4 regions of the Anaerobacillus sp. 63XJN7_4_ISO-PGPR-S23-413 genome follow, and region 2 is predicted to be linked to each of the others. Evidence: riboswitches for the same ligand, from Rfam matches in the RefSeq annotation. Region 2 holds a riboswitch; each other region holds the start of a gene.
The links. A riboswitch is a leader RNA that binds a small molecule or an ion and turns the genes downstream of it on or off. The one in region 2 is predicted to bind S-adenosylmethionine.

Region 1: another riboswitch for S-adenosylmethionine. It lies ahead of AC0VYO_RS03850 (2,3-diketo-5-methylthiopentyl-1-phosphate enolase); the one in region 2 lies ahead of AC0VYO_RS19240 (MetQ/NlpA family ABC transporter substrate-binding protein).
Region 3: another riboswitch for S-adenosylmethionine. It lies ahead of metX (homoserine O-acetyltransferase MetX); the one in region 2 lies ahead of AC0VYO_RS19240 (MetQ/NlpA family ABC transporter substrate-binding protein).
Region 4: another riboswitch for S-adenosylmethionine. It lies ahead of AC0VYO_RS14625 (YezD family protein); the one in region 2 lies ahead of AC0VYO_RS19240 (MetQ/NlpA family ABC transporter substrate-binding protein).

Annotation. Positions count from the first base shown of each region.
Region 1 covers NZ_CM149688.1:694,820-699,033, reverse strand. The annotation lists gene AC0VYO_RS03855 (2-hydroxy-3-keto-5-methylthiopentenyl-1-phosphate phosphatase) at 1-588, opposite strand, end outside; gene AC0VYO_RS03850 (2,3-diketo-5-methylthiopentyl-1-phosphate enolase) at 585-1,784, opposite strand; SAM riboswitch class I at 1,879-1,988, opposite strand; gene AC0VYO_RS03845 (aminotransferase class I/II-fold pyridoxal phosphate-dependent enzyme) at 2,072-3,244, opposite strand; gene AC0VYO_RS03840 (carbon-nitrogen family hydrolase) at 3,353-4,135, shown strand.
Region 2 covers NZ_CM149688.1:3,696,620-3,700,833, forward strand. The annotation lists gene AC0VYO_RS19230 (methionine ABC transporter permease) at 1-518, opposite strand, end outside; gene AC0VYO_RS19235 (methionine ABC transporter ATP-binding protein) at 508-1,542, opposite strand; gene AC0VYO_RS19240 (MetQ/NlpA family ABC transporter substrate-binding protein) at 1,564-2,370, opposite strand; SAM riboswitch class I at 2,540-2,648, opposite strand; gene AC0VYO_RS19245 (alpha/beta hydrolase family protein) at 2,758-4,214, opposite strand, start outside.
Region 3 covers NZ_CM149688.1:3,360,086-3,364,299, forward strand. The annotation lists gene AC0VYO_RS17585 (O-acetylhomoserine aminocarboxypropyltransferase/cysteine synthase family protein) at 1-364, opposite strand, end outside; gene metX (homoserine O-acetyltransferase MetX) at 366-1,454, opposite strand; SAM riboswitch class I at 1,605-1,715, opposite strand; gene AC0VYO_RS17595 (TlpA disulfide reductase family protein) at 1,929-2,354, shown strand; gene ltrA (group II intron reverse transcriptase/maturase) at 2,444-3,679, opposite strand; gene AC0VYO_RS17605 (hypothetical protein) at 3,646-3,951, opposite strand.
Region 4 covers NZ_CM149688.1:2,758,510-2,762,723, forward strand. The annotation lists gene sat (sulfate adenylyltransferase) at 1-579, opposite strand, end outside; gene AC0VYO_RS14615 (inorganic phosphate transporter) at 604-1,668, opposite strand; gene AC0VYO_RS14620 (phosphoadenylyl-sulfate reductase) at 1,674-2,396, opposite strand; gene AC0VYO_RS14625 (YezD family protein) at 2,508-2,651, opposite strand; SAM riboswitch class I at 2,748-2,853, opposite strand; gene AC0VYO_RS14630 (NfeD family protein) at 2,970-3,626, opposite strand; gene AC0VYO_RS14635 (DUF1002 domain-containing protein) at 3,696-4,214, opposite strand, start outside.

The DNA.
Region 1 (4,214 bases), 1.3 Mb from region 2:
AAGTTCTTGACACTTCTCCGCTAAAAAGTCTCTAGCAAACACAAAATCTGCTTGCTTTGAAGCTTCTAAATCGGTAATAGAATCTCCAATCACAATTTTTCGGTTAGCCTTTTTATCAAAACGATTTAATATACCTGGCTTGCAACAACCGCAATCTTTCGTACAATCGTCTCCACAGGCATACGGCCAAGTTATTGAGATGGTATCAGTAGTAAAATCACTGCCATTACAGAAGATATTTTCTTCTGGAATACCGTATGGCTTAAGAAGAGGGTAAATAAAGAAATCGATCCCTCCACTGACGATATAGAGCTCGATCCCTTCTTGCCTCGTGTAGTCTACGAATTCGCTAAAACCCTGTCTGATTTCAGTTGTAGCTACTAAATAATCGAGTAATTCCTGTTTCAATTTGGAAGGGATTAAGTGAAACATCCTTCCGACCCCTTCACGAATGGAAATATTTTGAGCGAGCACATCATCTTTTATTTGCTCCCACTCTTTCGGAGCAAATCGTTTCATCAGGGAAACGATATTATCACTTTTCGTAATGGTGCCATCAAAATCGCAAAAAATAATCGGCTGCTTCATCGCACTACCTCCCCGCTCCCCCACTTTGTAAGAGCCTGATGAAGTTCCTCACTATTTTGAGAGGCCTGTTCAAGAGGTTGCTCTGTTAAAACAGCTTGAATGGCATCTCGGAAAGCTTTTCCGCCTGCAGCTGCTCCACCGGGATGCCCGTGCACCCCGCCTCCCGCATTAATAACACTGTCTATACCGAAATCTTTTATAAGGTACGGTACTAGTCCAGGATGAATGCCCGCTGAAGGAACAGGGAATGTTCTTTTCAGCTTATTATTTCTCGTTAAGGCTTCTGCTGTTGCGAGCGCCTCTCTTCGATCAAGCGCTACACTCCCATAAGGCGAAGGGAAAAGGGAAAAGTCTGCCCCAGCAGTTCGAAGCAACTTTCCAAGTAATAGGGAGTAACTTACCCCATGTGTGCTTGAGGCAGCCATTGCACCAGAGAATGCAGGGTGTGCCATGATTGGAACCGGAATATCCGGGTCCTCTGAAAGTGATTGCAATGCATCTAGTCCATATGTAAAAACATTAAACAGAAGCGCATCTGCTCCTAATTCCACAGCAAGCTTTGCTCGATTACTGAGGTTTGCCGTTCTTCCTGTTAAATTCACTGCGTAACGCGTTCGCTTTCCTGTCAATTCAGCCGTTTCATCCAGCATTTTTCGTAAGGCGGGTACTCGCTTTTCAAGAGGGGTTAACTCATTTTCAAAAAGGATTTCATCGTCCTTCACAAAATCGACTCGACCAAGCGCCTGCTGTTTCATTTGTTCCTGCAATTCGCCTAACGGTTTTCCAATAACTCCTTTGAAAATACTCATAACGAGCGGTCGATCGTATACTTCTGTAAGATTTCGAATACCGTCTATTCCATATGCTGGACCTGGGAATTGATTTAGTAACCCTGCAGAGAACTCTAAATCAACCAGCTTAATTTCACCATCAAGTGAAAGCTTACCGATGACTGTTGTTAAAATCGCAGGTAGATCCGCACTGAAATTGATGGTGGGGTAAGCAATCGCGATGATGCCCTTTTCCCCTTTTTCCTCTACGTGAACGACTTCACCCTTATGCTTCTTTAACTGCTTTTTTTCTAATAACGGTAGATTGGTCCAAGTCCCAATCGTTAATCCAAGGGCGATCGCTTCAGCGCGCTTAGATAATTGTTGGTCATTCTTAACAAGGTAAGTTGCCACAAGATGACTCATCATGCTCATTCCTTTCCATCGCGCTAGTCCTCAATCTTTGATCATACAAAAAAGACCCCTTCACGAGGAAGAGGTCGTTATCACCATGCTCTTCCTCTTATCTTCCAGCTTTTGCTGCGAGAATTAGCACCGTGTCTTCAAGTAACCTTGAAAATCGGTTGCCGGGCTTCAAAGGGCTCGTCCCTCCACCTCTCTGGATAAGAGTATGCAACTATTCGTTTAAGTAATTGATTCGAATTATGCCAGACGTAGGAAATCCTGTCAATCTATTTTTTTACTTTTCTGAATCAAAAGAGATTAAGAGAATTAATTCGTTCAACTGCCTCCCTGAGTTTCTCTTCGGAAGTTAATAAGCCTACTCTCACATAGCCTTCCCCATACTCTCCAAAGCCGTTCCCAGGCGCAACTACAATTTGAACATTCTCAAGCAAGTAGTCCGCAAATCCCTCTGAAGTAAATGATTCAGGTACTTTTAACCAGGAAAAAAATGACCCCGCAGGAGAAGTTACATCCCAGCCAATATCGTGAAGCCCCTGTATCAATACATTCCGTCTAGATTCGTACGTTTGGCGAAGGTTCTCAACACATTCCTGTGAACCTAGTAAGGCTTCTGCAGCTGCTTCTTGCACTGCACTAAACAAACTAACGTAGAAATGATCCTGAAGCAGGTTGATGCTTTCCACTACAGATGGGTTTCCGACAGCGAACCCAACACGCCATCCTGCCATATTATACGTTTTGGAAAGAGTATAAATCTCAATTCCCACATCTTTAGCACCTTCTGTTTCCAAAAAGCTTTTAGGACGTTCTCCATCGAATCCGATCGCTCCATAAGCAAAATCATGAACGACACAGATGTCATTGGCATCCGCAAACCTAACCGTTTCATCAAAAAAGCTTTTCGTTGCTACAGCAGCGGTAGGATTGTTTGGATAATTTAAAAACATGAGCTTTGCTTTTGCAAGAGCACTCTCTGGGATCGCGCTATAATCAGGCAGAAAATCATTTTGTTCAAGTAACGGCATCATCTGCATATCCGCTTCAGCCATTGCAACTCCAGACCAATAATCAGGATAGCCAGGATCTGGCACGAGCGCCACGTCACTTTTATTTAACAAACATTGACTGACTTCTACAAGGCCAGCTTTTCCACCAAAGAGGACGGCTACCTCTTTCTCCGGATCAAGCTCAACACCAAACTCTCGCTTATAGAATTCAGCCGCGGCTTGTTTCAGAAAAGGCTGCCCCCTAAATGGCGGATACTTGTGGTATGCAGGGTTTTCAGCTGCCTGCTGCAAAGACTCGATAATATGTGCAGGCGTCGGCTGGTCAGGATTTCCTTGGCCAAGGTTAATAATGTCATATCCCGCCTCTACATAACGGTTCACTTTTCCAGCAAGCTTCGCAAAAAATTGTTCTGGTAAACGTTTAAGTGCATCTGAAGTTTGAAATTGTTTCAAATGGAATCACATCCTGTTAAAATTTTCGAGAAATTCTAATAAGTTATGTTATCTTGGATACACAACCATGTAAAGGTCAATTTCTAAACATGTAAGGAGGACAAATCAATGAAAAACCTTGCCCTGTTGCAATTTGATATTGCTTTTGGCAATCCAGAAAAGAATTTCTCTAAAGTTGAAGAGCTTGTTTCTAAGGCGGTGAGTGACAAACTAGATATTATCGTTTTACCAGAATTGTGGTCCACAGGTTATGATTTATCTCGTCTTGATGAAATTGGAGATACTGATGCAGAAAAGTCGATTGCTTTTCTATCTCGCCTCGCCAAAAAAAACGACGTAAATATTGTCGGGGGCTCCATCGCTAAGCATCATAACGGCGAAGTAACGAACACCATGCTTGTGTTCAATCGAGATGGGCAGCTCGTTCATGAGTATAGCAAAGCGCACCTGTTTCGTTTAATGAATGAAGAGAAATTCCTCGTTTCTGGAAATGAAAAAAGTCATTTTACACTTGAAGAACTCCCATGTGCCGGGTTCATTTGTTATGATATTCGCTTTCCTGAGTGGCTTCGCCTTCATGCAGTTGAAGGTGCCCAAGTATTGTTCGTACCAGCAGAATGGCCAAAGCAACGCACCGATCATTGGCGAGCATTACTTATCAGTCGCGCGATTGAAAATCAGTGCTACGTGATTGCTTGTAATCGTGTCGGGGCAGATCCTGATAATACGTTTGGAGGACACTCATTGATAATTGATCCGTGGGGAACAATTATCGCAGAAGCAGGAGAAGAAGAAGTTATTTTAACAGGTTCTATTGACGAAGAGGAAATGTCATCAATCCGGAGTCGCATTCCTATCTTTGAAGATCGACGTCCAGATATTTATAAATAATATTCAAAATATTATTGACAAACATGTTCCTTTCTATGTAACATACATTTCAAGCGAAAAAATTGTAAAATAATTTCAT
Region 2 (4,214 bases):
AGCCCAGCCATTGCCGTTGCCCCAATCAGTCCAATTGTCGCAATCGTTAATCCAAGAACGATCGATGAACGAGACTCCCTTACAAGAACATGCCAGATAATGTGTCTGGTTTTTACCCCCATTGCTTCATAGGCTTCTACTACTCCACGATCGACCTCAAGAAGAGCGGACTCCATCAACCTTGCGATATACGGCGCCGTAAAGACAACGAGCGGCACAATCACACCTTTTACTCCAATTGTTGTACCTGCAATCATTTTTGTAAAAGGTAAAATGAAAAACAGTAAAATGATAAATGGAATCGACCTGATCACGTTTATAGCCGCATTTAATATGCGGAAAAGAACTTTATTTTCTAATGCTTTTTCAGGTCTAGTTAAAACAAGTAGCACACCAAGCGGGAGCCCAATCAACACTGAAATCAGTAGTGAGATCCCAACCATTTGAAATGTTTCAATAATCGCGTTCCAAATGTCTGCACCCCAAAGATCAATAAACTCCGATACCTTAGCTGACATGAGCTTCCACCTCCTGAACATAGCCTTCTACTACGACGCCACTTTCCTCTAAAAACGCAACGGCCCGAGCCGTCTCTTCCGCTTCCCCATCTAAATGAACGACTAGCCTACCAAAAGGCTGATCCTTCAGTTGTGTAATGTTCCCTGCTAAAATGGACGGATACACGTCGAACTTCTTACTAACAAGCGCAAGAGCGGGACTACCTGATTTCTCCCCAATAAATGAAAGATTCACGATCTGACCACGCTCTTTCAATCGAGACACAAGCGACTCTGGAAGCTCATCCTGGAATAACGACTGAACAAATCGTTTGGCCGTCGTTGTAGCAGGCTTACTAAAGATATCGATCACTCGCCCCTGTTCAATCACCTTCCCGTTCTCCATCACAGCCACTTCATGACATATTTTCTGGACAACGTGCATTTCATGCGTAATGAGTAAAATCGTGATTCCAAAATCACGATTGATTTGTTCCAATAAAGATAGGATTGATTCTGTCGTATCTGGGTCAAGGGCACTCGTTGCCTCATCGCACAGTAGCACTTCAGGTTCATGAGCAAGCGCACGGGCAATCGCCACACGCTGCTTCTGACCACCTGATAGCTGGGAAGGATAAGCATCCCGCTTATCCGATAACCCAACGATACCTAAATATTTATCAACTCGCGCTTCAATCTCTTTTTTACGAAGACCCGTAAGCTTCAGCGGAATGGCAATGTTTTGATACACAGTGCCTGTTTTCAATAAATTAAAAGACTGAAAAATCATCCCGATGCGCTGTCTTGTTTTTTGAAGCTTTCCAGTAGACAAAGAAGTGAGCTCAATGTCATTGATAAATACCTTTCCATCTGTCGGTCGCTCCAGAAGATTCACCATTCGGACAAGCGTGCTCTTTCCAGCACCACTATAACCGATGACGCCATAGATGCTTCCTTTCTCAACTTCTATGGAAACATCATCAACCGCCTTCGTAATCGTCTCACCGCTTTTATACGTTTTCGTTATATTTTCTAATCGAATCATCGTGCTCACTCCTCTTTCGAATTACCAGGATGCAACAACAGAACCGTTAAATTCGTCCTGGATAAATTGCTTCACTTCATCTGATTGATAGTAGTTCACTAGCTTTTGAATACGTTCATCATCTTTGTTCTCTGTTTGTGTTGCAATCACGTTCACCCACGGGGAATCTTCGGGTTCCATTTCAAGAGAATCTTCTTTCGGTACGCGTCCACTTTCCATTGCAAAGTTCGTATTAATTGCTGCAATCGCAAGCTCACCAAGCTGTCTTGGAATTTGTGAAGCTTCTAATGGAACAAATTCGAGATTATAAGGGTTCTTCTCAATATCTTTGATCGTTGCTTTAACACCAACGCCATCTTTCAACTCAATAATGCCAGCTTGCTCAAACAACATTAGCGCTCTAGGTTCACCTGTTGAATGGTTAGGCAAGCCAACTTTGTCGCCTTCTTGCAATTCATCAAGACTCTTATATTTGTCAGAATAAATTCCCATTGGGAAAGTAATCGTAGTTGCTACCTTGGAAAGCTCGAGTCCTCTTTCTTTTACATAATCATTCAAATAAGGTTCATGCTGAAATACGTTCGCATCCAATTCCCCTTCATCAAGGGCTGTATTTGGCATCACATAATCATTAAACGCAATCACTTCAATTTCAAACCCGTCTTCCGCTGCGATTTCCTTCACCTTGTTCATCACATCTTCATGCGGACCAGCCGTTACCCCTACCTTCAGTGGGCCATCTTCTGAATCTCCAGAAGCCTCATTTCCAGAACAACCTGCCAAAAAGACTAAAATAAGTGCACCTAATAAATACAATGATTTCTTCATTTCTCAATCTCCTTTAAAGTTCATATAGTAATGTAAAGCGTTTTAGCGCTAAAATATAAAAGCGCAAAAGTGCTTCGATCTGCTAAAATCCCCTCCCAATAAAAAAACTCCCTCTGTAAAGTACAGAGAGAGTTGTATCATTTCATCATTATCAGCAGCGCTGAACTCTCTCTCATCTTTCAAACGATTGCTCGTCTGCTGGAATTAGCACCTTTCTCACGAACTGAGATGGTTGCTGGGCGTCACAGGGCCAGTCCCTCTGCCACTCTTGATAAGAGTTTTCAATATTATTTAACTATTTTCAATAGTATAGTATCTTTCTCGAAGGGCGTCAAGGGAAGATCTCAAAAAGTGCCTGTCACCGCCCGCTATTTGTCGAAAGATTTCTTATTGTCTTCCTTCTAGGTAATTGTCGAACCAGTTTCCTAGATGCTTAAGTCGTTCCACTCGTAGTTCTGGATGACCGCTTCTTGATAAATTATGATCAGAATCTGGGAATCTTACAAACATCGTTTCCTTCCCACGATGCTTTAAAGCCACATATAACTGTTCTCCTTGCTCTATAGGGCACCTGTAATCATTTTCGCTATGAAGAATTAAAAGTGGGGTTTCGATTTGGTCCACATACTTAAGCGGTGAATGATGCCATAGCTTAGCAGGGTTTTCATCTAAATCACTTCCAACTTCCCACTTTGTGAAAAAGTATCCGATGTCACTAACGCCATAGAAACTCTGCCAATTCGAAATGGAGCGCTGGGTAACCGCTGCTTTGAATCGATCGGTTTTCCCAACAATCCAGTTCGTCATAAAGCCACCGTAGCTTCCTCCCGTCACGAAAAGTTGAGCTTCATCAATAAAGGAATACTTGTTCAAAGCGGCATCAACACCCGCCATCAAATCCTCATAATCACCCCCACCATAATCTCCTCGGCAACCATTCACAAACTCTTGTCCATATCCCTGACTACCACGTGGATTCGTATAAAGGACAACATATCCTTTTGCTGCAAGAAGCTGAAATTCGTGCATAAATGAATTACCATACATCATATGTGGTCCACCGTGAATTTCAAGAATAAGGGGATGTTCCTGATCTTCCTTAAAATCCTTTGGCTTCATGAGCCAGCCCTGAATCTCCAAACCGTCTTTCCCAGCGTATGTAAACATTTCTGGTGTCGAGAGATCCAGGCATTCGAGAACGTCAGCATTTGATTGAGACAAACACAGTTCATTTACCCGATCTCCATGAAACGAAAGCGTATAAATATCGCCAATGTTAAGTGGATCGCTAATTGCAACAGCCGCTTCATTCGCGCCTGGCAAGTAGTGAAATGCATAATGGTGCCTGTCACCACCCGCTATTTGTCGAACCGTGCAATCTTCTCCGACGAAATAAACACCAGTGTTTCCTTCTTTACTAGCAAGGAAATAGAGTCCATCTCCATTTTGGCTCCACATCGCACCAGGAGAAGCGCCTCCCCAGTGCATATCTGAAATCAATACATCCGAACACTCTAAATCAACCTCCTCTGTTAAACAAGTAAACTCTTTCTTCGCTATGTCAACAGTCCAGATTTTATTCAACGTAGCTCCTTCATGCTCAAAGTTATGCCCAATGAATGAGAGCTTCTTCCCATCTGGTGACCAGTTCGGTGTGCTAAAGCTCCCACCCTCACGATTTAACTGATCAGGCTCTGATCCTTCATTCAGACCCTGAATAAAGATGTCGGCTCGCATGTAGGACCCCTGTTCTTCATATCGATCTCTCACATATACAATGGATTGTCCATCCGGTGACCAGTTAGGGCTAGAATGATTAAATGGTGCATCTGTTAGCCATTCTA
Region 3 (4,214 bases), 340 kb from region 2:
TAGCAGAAAAGAGGTTATACGTTCCACCGTATAAAGTCGAAGCAGATACAATTTCGTCTCCGCTATTGGCTACATTTAGAATGGCAGTTGTAATGGCAGCCATACCACTTGCAAGAGCTAGTGCTCCAACACCACCTTCTAGTTGAGCAATACGTTCTTCAAGTGTACCGACTGTAGGGTTGCCGATGCGCGAATAGATAAACCCTTCTTCCTTTAAGGCAAATAAATCGGCTGCGTGATCAGTATTATTAAATCGATAAGCATTCGATTGATAAATCGGTAGAGCCCTTGCGCCTGTAGCTGGATCAGCTTGTAAACCTCCATGAATTCCAATTGTCTCCAAATTATATTTTTTCTCTGCCATTTCACTTCACTCCTTCGATATTTTTAGTTAATGTTACTTGTTCCTTTATAAGCGGTCCCCATTTATCAAACTCAACGAGAAATCCATCATGACCAAATTTCGTGTTGATTAAATAAAACGGAGAAGAATGAGCTTGAGCAAACAATTTTTCTAAATCTTCTGGAGGATAGATTAAATCCCCTTTAAATCCAATAGCAAGAATGCTCGCTTTAATGTTCTTGATGATGGATATAAGATTACCTCGCCCTTTACTAATATCATGTGTGTCCATTGCCCTTAATAAATACAAATAGCTATTTGCATCAAATCGGCTTACAAGCTTATTTCCTTGATAGTGTAAATAAGATTCCACTTCGTACTGTGCTTCTTTATGATTTTCTTCTGAAGTTTCGATCGCCGCTCGACCGAATTTTTTTTGAAACATTTCATCTGTCCGATAAGAAATCATACCGATCATTCTTGCAGTTGCAAGCCCCGATGTTGGCTGGTGATGAGGATCGTAGTATCCATCCTTCCAATCAGGATCGTTTGTAATAGCAAATCTAGAAATCGCGTTATAAGCTATTCCATACGTATTTAAGCTTGGAGTTACTGCAAGTGGAATCAGATGCTCCATTCCATCTGGGTAAAGGGCACCCCATTCAAGAACCTGCATTCCTCCAAGTGATCCACCAATCACAGCATGAAGGTGATCGATACCTAACACTTCAAGTGCCTTTTTCTGTGAGTGCACCATATCTCTCACTGAAACAAATGGGAAGTCCGCTTTATACTGTTCTCTGGTGACTGGATTAATCGATAGCGGTCCTGTAGAACCGTTACATCCTCCAAGAACGTTAAACGTTATAACTTGAAATTCGGAAGTATCGATATAGCCATCCTTTCCTATTAATCCTTTCCACCAGCCGGGCTCCGAATCACCAATTGTATATTGATTTCCTGTTAATGCATGACAGACAAGAATAACGGGAGCGTCTTCTGGTCCAACGCGTTCATAAGCGAGTTCTACTTCATGTAGCGTCTCGCCCGACTCAAGTGTGAACGATCCAATCAATACGTTCTGAGCTTCGTATCTCGTCTCACTTTCCAAACCCCTATCACCCCTTTCGAGCAATCCATCTTTATTCATTAAGGCTATAATAATGAGCCATAAATCTAGAACCAATGCTATAAGAAAACGTCGCTTCAATATAAAAAAACCTCTCCGAAAGACAGAGAGGCTTGATTTATTCATCAGCTCCGCTTATCTTTCAGGATTTCTCCTGCAGGATTTGGCACCTTTTCAAACCACAATTGGTTTGACGGTTGCCGGGCTTCATAGGGCCAGTCCCTCCGCCTCTCTAGATAAGTAAGAATATTTTGTTTTTGTTTAATTGAGTTTATTTTAGCAAGGTGGCGCATTAGTGTCAAACACTTTTTCGGAATTATCATTCTTTTCATTTTTTTAAAGAATGTCTAAGTTAATCCAAATTATCGTGAAACAGAGCCTACAGTGTATTAAGTTTGATTAGAATCGAATTTTTGATAAAGTAGCCTTAGAATAATTTTGAAGAGGTGATTGATAGTGCAAGCGCCGTCCTTTGCGTTAGAAGAAGTACAAAGCGGAGAAATCATCAGCTTAACGGACTTCAGGGGGAAACCAGTTATGATTACATTCTGGGCTTCCTGGTGCCCCGATTGTATGAAAGATTTACCGATGAAAGAACAGTTCTACCAGCATGCAGATACTGATACATTAGCATTCTTAACAATTAACGTGACAGGTCGTGAACGGTCAGAAGAAGCCGGTAAAGATTTCACGATCAAAAACAATCTTCCTTTCCTCGTTTTACAAGACAGTGGACGAGAAACTTACGACAAATTTGGTTGTACAGGTGTCCCAACAACTGTATTGCTTAATCAAGATCATCAAATCGCACATGTGTTCGATGACAAATCATCATTTCTTGATATCGCAAAGGCATTGCCCGACATCATGACATCAAAATAAACACACCAATCGAGTAGGAGGGGGTGACTAACCCCCGACCTCTCACACCACCGTACGTACGGGTCCGTATACGGCGGTTTCATGAAAATCTAACGTTCTTCTAACGACTTCAATCCTAACTTGCGCCAATAGTCGTCATTTAGGGGTCGATGGAGGATTGGGCTACTGGCAACTCGCCAGTAGCCTTTTCTTGTGTTTGCCCATTCAAAAGCTTTCGCTTTTCTTACACCTAAAGAAAGAAGATGTTTTCTCCTTGTCTTTGGGGTTTTCCATTCTTTCCATCGAATCATCCGTAATCTTCTTCTCAACCATGCCATTAATTCTCTGAAGATTGAAGGTGTCTCAGCGAGCTGAAAATAGTTACGCCACCCCACGATGAATCGGTTGAGCTTCCTGATTCGTTCTTCTATTGCTATACTCCACTTTCGTGACGTTAGGCGTCGGAATTCCTGTTTCGCACGGTGAATCGCCTGCTTTGCGACCCTGATCTTCGCTCTTCGGTGTGGGGTGAAACTAAAACCTAGAAACGTTCGTTTCCACGGTCGGTCAATCGCACTCTTTTCTTTATTAACCTTCAGTTTTAATGTCTTCTCGATGAACTGGCTGATATTTCTAAGAGTGCGCTCGGCTGCCCTTTTTGAGCCTACGTAAATCTGACAATCGTCAGCGTATCGGACGAACCGAATGCCTCTCGACTCTAGCTCTTTATCCAATTCATCTAACACGATATTTGAGAGAAGGGGACTTAAAGGACTACCTTGTGGTGTTCCTGTTTGGTTCGTCTGTGTTAAGCCGTTCTCCATAACTCCAGCTTGTAGGTATCTCCGAATGATTCGAAGGACACGACTGTCCTTGACACGATAACTTAATGTACGCATGAGTCGGTCGTGGTGAACGCGATCAAAGAATTTCTCCAAATCGATATCCACCACCCACCGAAATCCGTCATTGATATATTCTTGCGCTTTTCGAACCGCGTCGTGCGCTCGTTTTCCTGGTCGGAATCCAAAGCTTGAGTTGGAAAACGACGGATCGTAGATCCGTTGAAGATAAAGGTTGATAGCTTGTTGGATCAAGCGATCCATGGCGGTTGGAATTCCTAGCTTCCGTTTGCCTCCGTTTGGTTTCGGGATTTCGACACGACGGACGGGTGACGGTTGATAGGTTCCATCCAGGAGTTGGGGTTCGATGTCGTTCCAGGACTCCGAGATCTGGGATTTCAGTTCGGACGTGGGAATGTGATCGACCCCGTGACTTCCTTTGTTTCGCACCACTCGTCGATAGGCTCCATTTAAATTGTTTCGATGAAGTATCTTTTCCAACATGCTTTCTTCCTCCACGTGACAGGTTTCGTTCCTTGTGTGACATCGATTCTCCACGCTCCGTATGCCCTCCGAGACTTCACTCTTCCCTCATAAGTTGAGCTGATATGTTCTGTGTCATCGAATGATGCGTACATCGGAGAAACCTGTTCTCTTTTCATGATTCGGTCCTTCCCGTCCCAACTCGAGTTTGGGGTGGTACTACGACCTCGGCTGACTTCTGATGACTCAGTGGCTTCTTGAAAGTCAGTTACCGCAAGTGTGCGGCTCGTCATCAGATCTCCCCGGGTAAGTGCACAAACTTCCTCTCCATATACCCGCCTTATTTACTACCATTCCCTTTGGTTGTATGGATTTTAATGTGTTTAGCCATTTCGTCCAAGAATGATAGCCTTCTATAAGGTTCGTGTTCCTCAGGTCGGAGATTTGCCTCCAGCTTCCTTCAGATTCCAAGTCGCCCTGGACACCCTTGCCTTTGGCTAACGGTTACTACAACCTTCACCGTTCGGGACTTGAACCCTAAAGCGTGTGCACATGC
Region 4 (4,214 bases), 940 kb from region 2:
ATGAACCGGATTTCTTGTTTGAAATCCTACAACTTTCTTCCAGCCCTGACGTTCAAAATACTCTCTTGTTTCAGATGGATCATAATGATAGCGGTCAAACTTGCCTTTTTCGGTTCTTTTAATAAGCGTAATTGGTCCACCAATGTAAACATCTGGTCTATCGTAAACTTTTTTCACTCCTGGATGTTCACTGTCCTCTGTTAAATACACGTGGCGCCCCTCCACTCCCTTATCAGGAGTATATTTGGATTCCACTTCTATTGTGCCGTACACAGTCCCATTATTAGTTAACTTCACTTTATCACCAATTGCGATCTCAGCAGCTCGTTCGTGCGTAACTGGCAACGTAATAGGAATGCTCCATGGCAACCCGCTTTCTAATTTGAGGTGATGAACGACTGACGTATACTCATTTTCATTAAGAAAACCAGTTAACGGACTATACGCTCCTGTTCCGATTAATTCCAGATCACTTAACGCAGTAGCGTCTAACTCAATTTCTTGAATAATCCCATCAATTTCAGTATTAGGTTTGTAACGGTTAATCAATGTTCCTCCATGCGCGTTAATTGTTGCCATCTTAATCCCTCCAAATTGAATTTATTATAAGCTTCCTTCGTCTTGTAATGTTCTCTTTTGAGAGCGAATCGATCGAATTAAACTTCCTGACCCAAGCGTCGCTAGAATAACGCTGCCAATTGCAATTAATGTATATAAATCACTTTCTAAAAAAAGTTTGATCATACTATAAGAAATAACTAAAGAAAAAACCGGTGAAACTGCCCAAACTTTAATCATTCGCGTAATGACATCTTTCTGCCAAAGCTGAAATCCATCTTTAGCAGTTCCGATACCAATGATCGATGAGGTGGTAATCTGGGTAAGCGGCACCGGAATCCCAAATAAGGAAGCTCCAATCACAAGTCCAGCGCTCGTACCTGATATAGCACAACCTTCACCAAGTGAAAATTTTGTGATGCGATAACCATTCGTTTCAATGACACGTTTACCAAAAACTAAAGCACCTAAAGCAACAAAAGCTCCCCCAAAAAATGCGCCGTGAGAAAGGGATAAAACTCCCGCTCCAACTAGCGGTCCAATCGCATTTGCGACGTTATTCATTCCCGCTGAAAAGGCTTCTAGAAAACCGGCTACAATTAAAAAAATGGTGAGTGGCTTTTGCCACTTTGAAGTAAGATTGATTCTTTGTTTTAAAAGACCAAAAATTTTCCCAACACTGAGAGCTGTCGCAAAAGCAATAACCGGTATAACGATCCACAACAACATAATGAACATCACATTCTGAAAGTACAAAGCACGGTAAGCAATACCAACTCCTACCACTGCGCCCACAGTAACTTCACTTGTTGATAATGGAATCCCCATCATATTTGCTAGAAAGAGCGCTGTTGTAGCTGAAATAAAAATAATCAAGATAACCTTTAGACTGAGTACGGAAGAAGGTATAATGCCACTCCCCATTGTTTTAATAACATTACCTCCACCTAATGTGGCACCACCAACAATCCCAATCGCACAAACACTCAGTGCTACGCTTCTTCTTTTAATCGCTCCAGCCCCGTAAGCCACTCCCATCGATGCCGCAGCTCCACTAGCCCCAATATTCATAGCAAAAAAGAGAGCCACTGTAATAACTAGGGTTGTCATGACCGTCACCGATTTGGTGCTGAATCAAAATGCAAGCCGCATTCCGTTTTTTCCTGATTTGCCCATCTCCCAGCTCTAGAATCACTACCTTCCAATACTCTTTCAGTGCATACCGCACATCCTATACTTGGGTACCCTTTATCATGAAGAGGATTGTATGGTAAATCCTTTTCGTACACGTACCTCCAAACATCTTTCCATGTCCAATGAATAAGTGGACAAACCTTAATCGACTGAAACTTATCATCTCTATTGAAATAATTTGTCTTTTGTCTGAGTGGCGACTGCTCTCTCCTTAAACCTGAGATCCATGCACTTACATGATCTAATTCTTCATGCAATGGTATGATTTTCCTCAAGTTGCAGCACTGTCCCGGGTCTCGCTCCCATAGAGCATCCCCTTTACTTAATGCCTGTTCTTCGACCGACTCCTTTGGTTGCTTTAACTTAATATTTAGAGATGGATATTTAGCTTTCACTTTATTAATTAGCTCATAAGTCTCATCAAAATGGAGACCTGTATCCAGAAAAACAATCTTCGCGTTCTGGTTTACCCGGGAAATCAAATCAATTAGAACGACACCCTCAACACCGAAACTACAAGCATATACAATATCATCTTGGTAAATTTGATACGCCCACTCCAGAACTTCAAGAGCCCCTTTCGTTTCTGATTCAACGTCGAATTCAGGTTCCTTACCCGACCAATTATTATAGAACCAATTCATTTCTAACCCTCCCAATTCCGATCAAGGAAATATATTTAAAAGTTTAAAAAAAGAGGCGGTTCTAACCTTTAGGGTTAGAACCGCCTCTAGTTTCTCTAGTCAGCGCCAATATTAAAGTCGTTCTTTTTCTTTTCTTTCAAGTTGAACAACTTTCCCATCTTGAACAACAAGCGTAATTGACCCAAATTTTAACGAACTTAGCATTCGTTCTATACGTACAGCAACGTCTGAAAAATTCTGGTCTTTCGTTCCCATCATGCAACCTCCCTTAGTCGTAATAATCATGAGGAGAAGCTTATAAATGAAAAAAGCCTTCCCAAATTGGAAAGACAGATCAGGTTACCTTAATTCACCTTATCTTCCAAAATGGACTCCATTTTGCTGGAAGTAGCACCTTGCCAATCAGGCAGGTTGCTGGACGTCAACGGGCCAGTCCCTCGGTCTCTCTTGATAAGTTATTTTCTAAATCTTAACTATTATCTAACAATATGTCAACCCTAGTTTAGAGATCGGGATAAAGGGATTAGAAAAGAATATGAAAAAAACCCCGAATCTATGACTCGGGGACCATTTTTAAATTGGATGACGTTTACTTTCTTCTTTTTTCTCTTCTATTAAGATACGCGTACCATCTACAGACGTAATAACTACTGCCGTATCCTTGTCGATCCAACTTCCAACAGAAATGGCGCTGTACTTTTTCTCATTGACTTGTATTGTTCCACTTGGTCGAAATGGAGTAATTGTCATAGCCGATTCTCCAACTAAATTCTTATACTCAGCGTTCATGGAATTATACCCCATTTCACTGCTTAACCGATCCTTTAACGTCATTTTCGTCCACATAGAACGTGCGGGGAAAACACGCAAAAACAGGAATGAAGCAGCCGTACCAATTAAAAAACCACTAGAAACGAGAAGGCCATAAAGGAAAGTCGGAGAAGGAATGGCTACGGCTGTAACCATCATAATTAATCCAATCAAACCAAATGTACCATCATTGAGTAATTTCCCATCAAGAATAACTAAGCCTAAACCAACAGCAAACACAAGTCCCATCCAGAGAATTGATGATAAAGAAGTAAGATGGAAACTAAAATAAAATGTGAGCAATAGTATTCCGATCAATCCAAAAATACCTTTTACACGGACAAGTAACTCAGCAAACAAGAATAGCACGCTAAGTAAAACGATAAGAAAGCCAACTGCTGGCAAAGATAGAATCTCCATCCTCGCTCCCTCCTTTTCCTTCTTCTCTTATACGTTCAAAAGGGAAGAAAGTTTCAGTCACTTGTCACCTTACGATTGAAATACCCCTTTTATTCCATCAATAATCGCAATAAAGAAATCAATGATTTTTTGAATAAATGACTGTGTCTCGTCTTTATTTAAAAACTCGTCCAGGTTTTCTCTCGCGTTCTGCAACTGACTCTTCATTTGATCCCAATCAATATCAAGATTTTTCATTCGATTAAACAGTGCAACAAGACCATCCAACTCATCTTGAGTCAATTCAATACCTGAATCGTTAGCAATTTGTTTAATAACTGTTCTTAAATCATCTTCCGTCTCAGGTGGGTTTGTAGCAATTTCATCCTTAATCTTAGTCATTAGCTCTGTTGCTTTATCTGCGCCAATACTATCGCTCAATTTTGCAGTAGTGACAAGCTCTTCATTTGCTACTTGTTTTTGCTCCTCAGGTATCACTTCATCTGTGCTTAACTCATAAGCTTTGATTAAACCAGTTAATGCAGCCGTACCTGAAACCTCCATTGGTGCTGTCACATAAACATCAGCATCTTTTACTCCAGCTGTTAT